2 regions of the Paenarthrobacter sp. UW852 genome follow, and region 2 is predicted to be linked to the other one. Evidence: predicted binding sites of a transcription regulator. Region 2 holds the regulator's gene; the other holds the start of a gene.
The links. The regulator HrcA, encoded in region 2, represses chaperone genes, less so after heat shock. The targets are predictions, from matches to a motif close to TTNGCACTCGNNNNNNNCGAGTGCNAA.

Region 1 (3,344 bases), on a different contig from region 2:
GTTTCTCCGCCGTGTTCTCCGGACAGGATCCCCTGGACGCCGCGGTCAACCCGAACACCGGCAAGGTCTACGTCTCCAACAACGGAAGTGCCTCCGTGTCCGTGATTGACGGCTCTGTTGCAGCGCCTGTGAAGAACGACTTCAACGGTGATTCGCATCCTGACGTGTTGGCGCGCGACGTATCCGGCGCGCTGTGGCTGTACCCGGGCAACGGATCGGGCGGCTGGCTCCAGCGCGTCCAAGTCGGCCAAGGCTGGAACGTGATGACGGCCCTGATCGCGCCGGGCGACTTCAACGGCGACTCCTTTGCCGACGTTTTGGCGCGCGACGGCGGGGGTCTCCTGTGGCTCTACCCGGGCAACGGTGCAGGCGGGCTCGGAACCCGGGTGCTGGTTGGTAGCGGCTGGGAAAACATGAACGCCATCGAGCCCATCAACTTCTTTGGCGCCGGCTTCGGGGACGTCGTGGCCCGCGACCGTGGCGGGGCCTTGTGGCTGTACCGGGGCGACGGAAAGGGTGGCTGGTTGCCCCGGATGTGGGTTGATTCGGGCTGGTCGGCATTGTCTGAAATCACTGGCGCCGACGACTTCAACGGCGACGGCGTCACCGACCTCGTGGCCCGCGACAGCGCTGGGACCTTGTGGTTGTACCCGCCCAAGGGAACCAGCGGATGGCTGCCCCGCCAGGTCACCGGTCAAGGTTGGAACGCGATGAACTCACTGGTTGGACCCGGCGATTTCGACGGCGACGGGCGGGCTGATCTGCTGGCCCGGGACTCCAGCGGTGGGCTGTGGTTGTACTCCGGTCAAGGAGGATCGGCATGGCCCACGGCGAAGCAGGTTGGGGCCGGGTGGAATGTGATGACGGCGATAATCTGACGCGTGCTGCTCGACAAGGTGTCTGAGCCTTGGGTTGTGCGCATGTCAGGCCTTCTCGGCATGTAAACAACTCATGAGCCAGTGCCAGCGCCCCCACTTCGCGCAGCCTTCAAGTCCTTCCGCAGCCCCTTGTTGTCCGCCCGTAGTTCCCGGTTGTCCTGCGTCAGGCCATGGTTGTCCTCTGTCAGTCCACGATTCTGAGCTTCCAGCTCCAACACGAGCTTCACGCCGGCCAGGTTCAGCCCCTCATCCAGCAACACCCCGATCCGGCGCAGGGTCGCCAGGTTCCGTTCGCTGTAGCGGCGGGTGCCGCCGTCGGTCCTCTCGGGGGTGAGTAGCCCTTTACGTTCGTACAGCCGAAGGTTTTGCTGGCCGGTGCCCACGAGCTCAGCTGCAACGGAGATCGCGTAGACGCCGAGCGCGTCCCGGTCGCCGGTAGAACCCGACCCGCCGTCGGACGCGGCGGCGCCCAATCCGCCGTCGTGCCCTCCAGATGAACTGTCCGCAGCACCCATCCGAAACCTCTCCAAAATTCTTCCGAAAACCTACTTGCACCACTCTCTCACCAGTGCTATAAAAAATCTATACCAGCCAACACAGATCTGGAAGGCTGGACCAACAGAAGAGTCAGCATCAAGATCTAAGGAGTGAGAACAAAATGCTGATGCGCACTGACCCGTTCCGCGAATTCGACAGGCTCGCCCAACAGGTTTTTGGCACAACAGCACGCCCCGCCGGCATGCCGATGGACGCCTGGCAGGAAGGCGAAGAGTTTGTGGTCGCTTTCGATCTGCCTGGTGTAAACCCTGAATCGGTGGACCTCGACGTCGAGCGTAACGTCCTGACCGTTAAGGCAGAACGGAAGTCGCCAGCGGGCGAGAACACCGAACTGATCGCCGCCGAACGCCCCCAAGGCGTTTTCAGCCGCCAACTCATCCTGGGCGACACCCTGGACACCGACGGCGTCAAGGCCAGCTACGACGCAGGTGTGCTGACACTCCGCATCCCCGTCGCCGAGAAGGCCAAGCCCCGGCGCATCGAAATCACGTCCAACGAGCAACGACAGGAAATTAACGCGTAATCCACCCTCTCCGCTGAGGGCTCGCCCGGGGGTGGCCCTCAGCGGAGCGCAGGACGGGAGCTTCGGATCGGCCGCAGCATCGGAAAATGGGCGCAGGCTTCGCGCCACGCCACAGCGCTTGACGCGCAGAGGAAAACGCGGCCCCTGACGTCGCCTCCCGATCGGATGGCCCTCGGCTTCGGCCGGGGGCCATCTCCCATCCACCGCATCCCACCCGGAACCAGCAGTGAACACCCAGCCAGACCACTACGCCACCCTGCACGTGACACCCGACGCCACCCCGCGCGAGATCGCACGCGCCTACCGGGCGCTGCTGCGCACCCACCACCCGGACACGCGCCAAGCAGCCGACGACGGCGGCGCCCCCTCAGCGAGCGACGTCCAGGAACTGCACGCCATCATGCAGGCGTACGTCGTTTTGTCGGACCCAGGAAAGCGGGCGGCATACGACCGTGAGCGGCGCTCCAGTGCTCCATACGGTGATCGTGGAACGCCTGTGAAGGTCCGAGTCCATCGATCGCCGGAAGCTACGCCCGGTCCCACCTCGGGGCAGGGGCCGCTGTCGTTTGGCCCGGCCCGATGGGAGCCCCTGCCCCGAAGCACCCGACTTCCAAGGAGACATTCATGAGCGCATGGCGTCCCTACGACGGCCACATCATCCCGGCCTTCTACGAACGGTTCGAGAAACGCTGGGGGAGGGGGACCGCGCCGTTCCTCGATCCCGAGGTCCATGAGCAGCCCATGCCCCGTGCCCAGTGGATCAACCCCGATACGGGCGCGGCCGTGGCGGTCGTTCCTATCTGGACCGACGACCCCGAGCACAGATCCTTCGGCGTCTTCTACCTACCGCCAGCCGGCGATATTTGGATGCTGCGGCCTGGACCCACCACGTTCCTGGAACCCAGCGGGGGAGCGAGTCGAGAGCAGGTGACACTCCGGAATGACGCGTTCAAGAAGGCGGTCAACCATGCCAAGGAGTTCATCTACGGGCCACAGTTGTAAGGGCGTGCCGCGCGAGGGCGGCTATTCCTGCAGGACGTCCGGCAGTTCGTCCACGTAGACCGATTGCGGCGGTTCGAAGTAGATCACCAGAACTTTCTCGCCCACGGTAAAGACACTCGTCTTGTCAAATGGGTAGGCGAAGAAGGCGCTGGTCCCACCATGGAAGGGAAGCATGACTTCGCCAATGGTTCCAGGCGCGACGGTGCCTGTGACCCTGCCGATCTTTCCGGTCAGACTTCGATCCACCGCTCTAGGCATCTGGTGCCTTGCCGGAAGGGGATTGAGCGGGTGGTGCCTTGACCGGAGCTGGGCGGGGAGAAGGAGCAGGCGTTTCCTTGCCCCGCAGCGCCGAAGCAAGCGACGGCAGGAAGTTGCCCACCTGG
Region 2 (3,344 bases):
AACGGAGAAGCACGTCAGGGCTACCCAAATGCCGGTCGCGATCACGGCGAAAATGTTGCCGACCACCGGAAGCAGGACGAGGATGTTGGCGAGGACCGCTGCGATGGTCGGGGGAAGGGTGAAGTTCAGCGCTTCCTTGGATTCCTGTGCAGTGAAGGGTCCCCGGTCCCGGAAGATCAGGTAGATCAACAGGGAAGGCAAGCAGCCAAGAATGCCGCCAAAGTGCGCCAATGTGGCCCACTGCCGGTCTTCGCCGGCCGTCAAGGGCAGTGCATTGGCTGGCGCGCCATGGTACTGGGGCCGCCCTGCGGCGCTGCCCGGTTCTTCAGGAGCGTTCTCTGCCACGGTGTCTTCCCTTTGCTGTAAAGATGCTGCGGTGTTGCTGTCCCAGAATACCGGCACGAGCCCGCTTCTCTGGACCAACTCCCCGTTGGCGCTGCAGTTGCAGTGGTTCAGGGTGCATGCTTTAGGGGACCGTCAGGAAGTCGATGACTTCCTCAACACGGCCCAGCAGGGATGCTTCAAGGTCGGCGTAGCTCCGTACGGCCCCCAGCAGCCTTTGCCAGCCCAACCCGATGTCCTCGGCGGTCTCGTGCGGCCAGCCGAAGGCGCGGAGGATGCCGGTCTTCCAATCCATGCCACGCGGCACTGTGGGCCACTTCTCAATGCCCAACACCTTGGGCCTGATGGCTTGCCACACATCCACGTACGGATGTCCCACAATGAGGACGTTTCCAGCGGCTCCGGGACAGGCCATGGCCTCGGCGGCGATGCGGGATTCTTTCGATCCCTGGACCAGGTGGTCCACCAGGATCCCGAGGCGGCGGTCCGGGCCGGGGTTGAAATCCGCAATGGCGGACGCGAGGTCGTCCACGCCATGCAAGGGTTCAACCACGATCCCTTCGACCCTGAGATCGTCACCCCAGACCTTCTCGACCAGTTCGGCGTCGTGCTTTCCTTCCACCCAGATGCGGCTGGCCTTGGCCACCTGTGCGCGCTGGCCTTGCACCTTGACGGAACCTGAGGCGGTACGGCCCGGCTGGGCGGCCGACGGCGACTGCCGGACTGCTGGAGGCATCAGGCGGATGGGCTGGCCTTCGAGCAGGAAGCCGTATCCCAACTGGAACGATTTGGACTTACCACGCCGGTCCTCCAGGGACACGATATGCATGCCGCCGGTCTTCTCCACCCTGGTCACTTCGCCCACCCACCCGGACTGGACGTCTTCAAGGACCATTCCCCGCTGGACCGCTACCTCAGGAAGCTGGCGTTTGGCGGGAGCGGTCAGATCCTGTGGACCCCAATTGTCGAAAGCCAAGGGATATTTCCTACCTTTGAGTACTTGATGGGTGGGGGAGCCGTTTGGGTTGCGAAGCTGCCGAACCTGCACGCTGGAAGCTGAATACGGGCGTTTTCAATGCTAGCAACGGGGTGGCCCATAATAGACTTGTTAGCACTTGGGCATGTTGAGTGCTAAGCGCGGAGGCCCGGCAGGCGTGCCGCAATCGCCGGTCGCCACGACCACGGACGTCGTCAGGAGGTGGAGCAATGAGTGAGCCACGCAAGTTGGAAGTGCTGCGTGCCATCGTTGAAGACTACGTGCATTCCAGGGAACCCGTTGGATCCAAGGCCCTTGTCGAGCGCCACCACCTCGGTGTTTCCAGTGCCACCATCCGCAATGACATGGCTGTCCTGGAAGAAGAAGGACTCATCGCGGCGCCCCACACCAGCGCAGGACGCATTCCCACGGACAAGGGCTACCGCCTGTTTGTGGACCGTATCTCCCAGGTAAAGCCACTTTCGGCCGCGGAGCGCCGTGCCATCCACTCCCTCCTCGAGGGCCCGGATGACGTGGACGACATCCTGGAGCGGACCGTGAGGCTCCTTTCCCAGCTGACCAACCAGGTCGCCGTCGTGCAGTACCCGCACTCGAGCCGGGCGGTCGTCCGTCACGTTGAGTTCGTGCTGCTTGCGCCAAAGCAGGTCCTGGTGGTCCTCATTGCGGACACAGGCAGCGTTGGCCAGAAGGTCATCGATGCCGGATCAGATGTTGCGAACGAGGCATTGATGCTGCTGAGGTCCCGGTTCCTCGGAAGCATAGCCGGGACGCAACTGGACCTTCTCCCACAGGTCCTTCCATCGGTAGTGGCCCTCTGCCCGCCCGAGCTTCGCGGCGTGGCCCAGACTCTTGCGCACGGCCTGCAGTCACTGAGCGACAACAGCCGCGAAGAGCGCATCTTGATGGCGGGCACCGCCAACCTGGCCCGCTCCAATGTGGACTTCCCCTTGAGCATCGGTCCGGTGCTTGAAGCCCTTGAGGAACAAGTCGTCATGCTGCGGTTGTTGTCCGATATGGGCGATGATCCGCGGGGCGTGTCAGTAAGCATTGGCCGGGAGAACCCGTACGACGGTTTGGCCGAGGCTTCCGTCGTGGCCACCGGCTACGGTTCCGGAGCCAAGGTTGGGATCCTTGGCCCTACCCGCATGGACTATCCCACCACCATGGCCGCAGTCCGGGCCGTGGCCAGATACCTTTCCCGCATTCTCGGCGGCTGAACACCGGCCCGAGGACACATCCGCAGTACAACAAGGAAGAGATACCGACTTTGAGCAGCCACTATGACGTTTTGGGAGTCTCTCCGGAAGCCACCGGGGAAGAGATCAAAAAGGCGTACCGCAAGTTGGCGCGGAAACTTCACCCGGACGTCAACCCCGGGGAAGATGTCGCGGAGCAGTTCAAGGCAGTGACCCACGCCTACGAGGTGTTGTCGGACCCGCAGAAGCGCCGTGTCTATGACGCCACCGGTAATGAAAACGGAACCGAAAACGGCTTCGGCGGCGGTTATTCCGGCCAGGGCTTCGCCTTCCAGGACATTTTCGACACCTTCTTTGGCGGCGGTGGCGGCCATGGCGGCCCGGCTTCCCGGGTCCGGCGCGGCCAGGACGCCCTCATCAGCGTCCGCATCGACCTCAAGGATGCGGTATTCGGCGTCAACAAGAAGCTCGAAGTCGACACGGCCGTTGTGTGCCCCACTTGTGATGGCAGTTGCTGCCGCCCTGGTACCCATCCTGAACGGTGTGACATCTGTGGTGGCAGCGGCCAGGTCCAGCGGGCGGTCCGGTCCATCCTCGGCCAGGTCATGACCACGGCCCCCTGTGGCTCCTGCGAGGGCTTCGGCACGGTCATCAAGGACCCCTGCAACGAATGCAGCGGGCAGGGTCGCATCCGCAGTCGTCGTTCCCTCACCATCAAGGTTCCTGCCGGTGTGGCCACCGGTACCCGGATCCAGTTGTCCGGCCAGGGCGAAGCCGGCCCCGCGGGCGGCCCGGCCGGCGATCTCTAC

Region 1: NEK97_RS04725 (Hsp20/alpha crystallin family protein) is a predicted target of HrcA. The motif match lies at 1,427-1,453, and genes of this name have one in related genera.

Annotation. Positions count from the first base shown of each region.
Region 1 is NZ_JAMSGY010000002.1:347,154-350,497, reverse strand. It holds gene NEK97_RS04735 (FG-GAP-like repeat-containing protein) at 1-878, shown strand, start outside; gene NEK97_RS04730 (MerR family transcriptional regulator) at 950-1,393, opposite strand; gene NEK97_RS04725 (Hsp20/alpha crystallin family protein) at 1,537-1,959, shown strand; gene NEK97_RS04720 (J domain-containing protein) at 2,186-2,587, shown strand; gene NEK97_RS04715 (hypothetical protein) at 2,584-2,961, shown strand; gene NEK97_RS04710 (hypothetical protein) at 2,983-3,219, opposite strand; gene NEK97_RS04705 (flotillin family protein) at 3,212-3,344, opposite strand, start outside.
Region 2 is NZ_JAMSGY010000001.1:193,827-197,170, forward strand. It holds gene NEK97_RS00940 (DUF4870 domain-containing protein) at 1-345, opposite strand, end outside; gene NEK97_RS00945 (DUF3097 domain-containing protein) at 467-1,318, opposite strand; gene hrcA (heat-inducible transcriptional repressor HrcA) at 1,549-2,556, shown strand; gene dnaJ (molecular chaperone DnaJ) at 2,607-3,344, shown strand, end outside.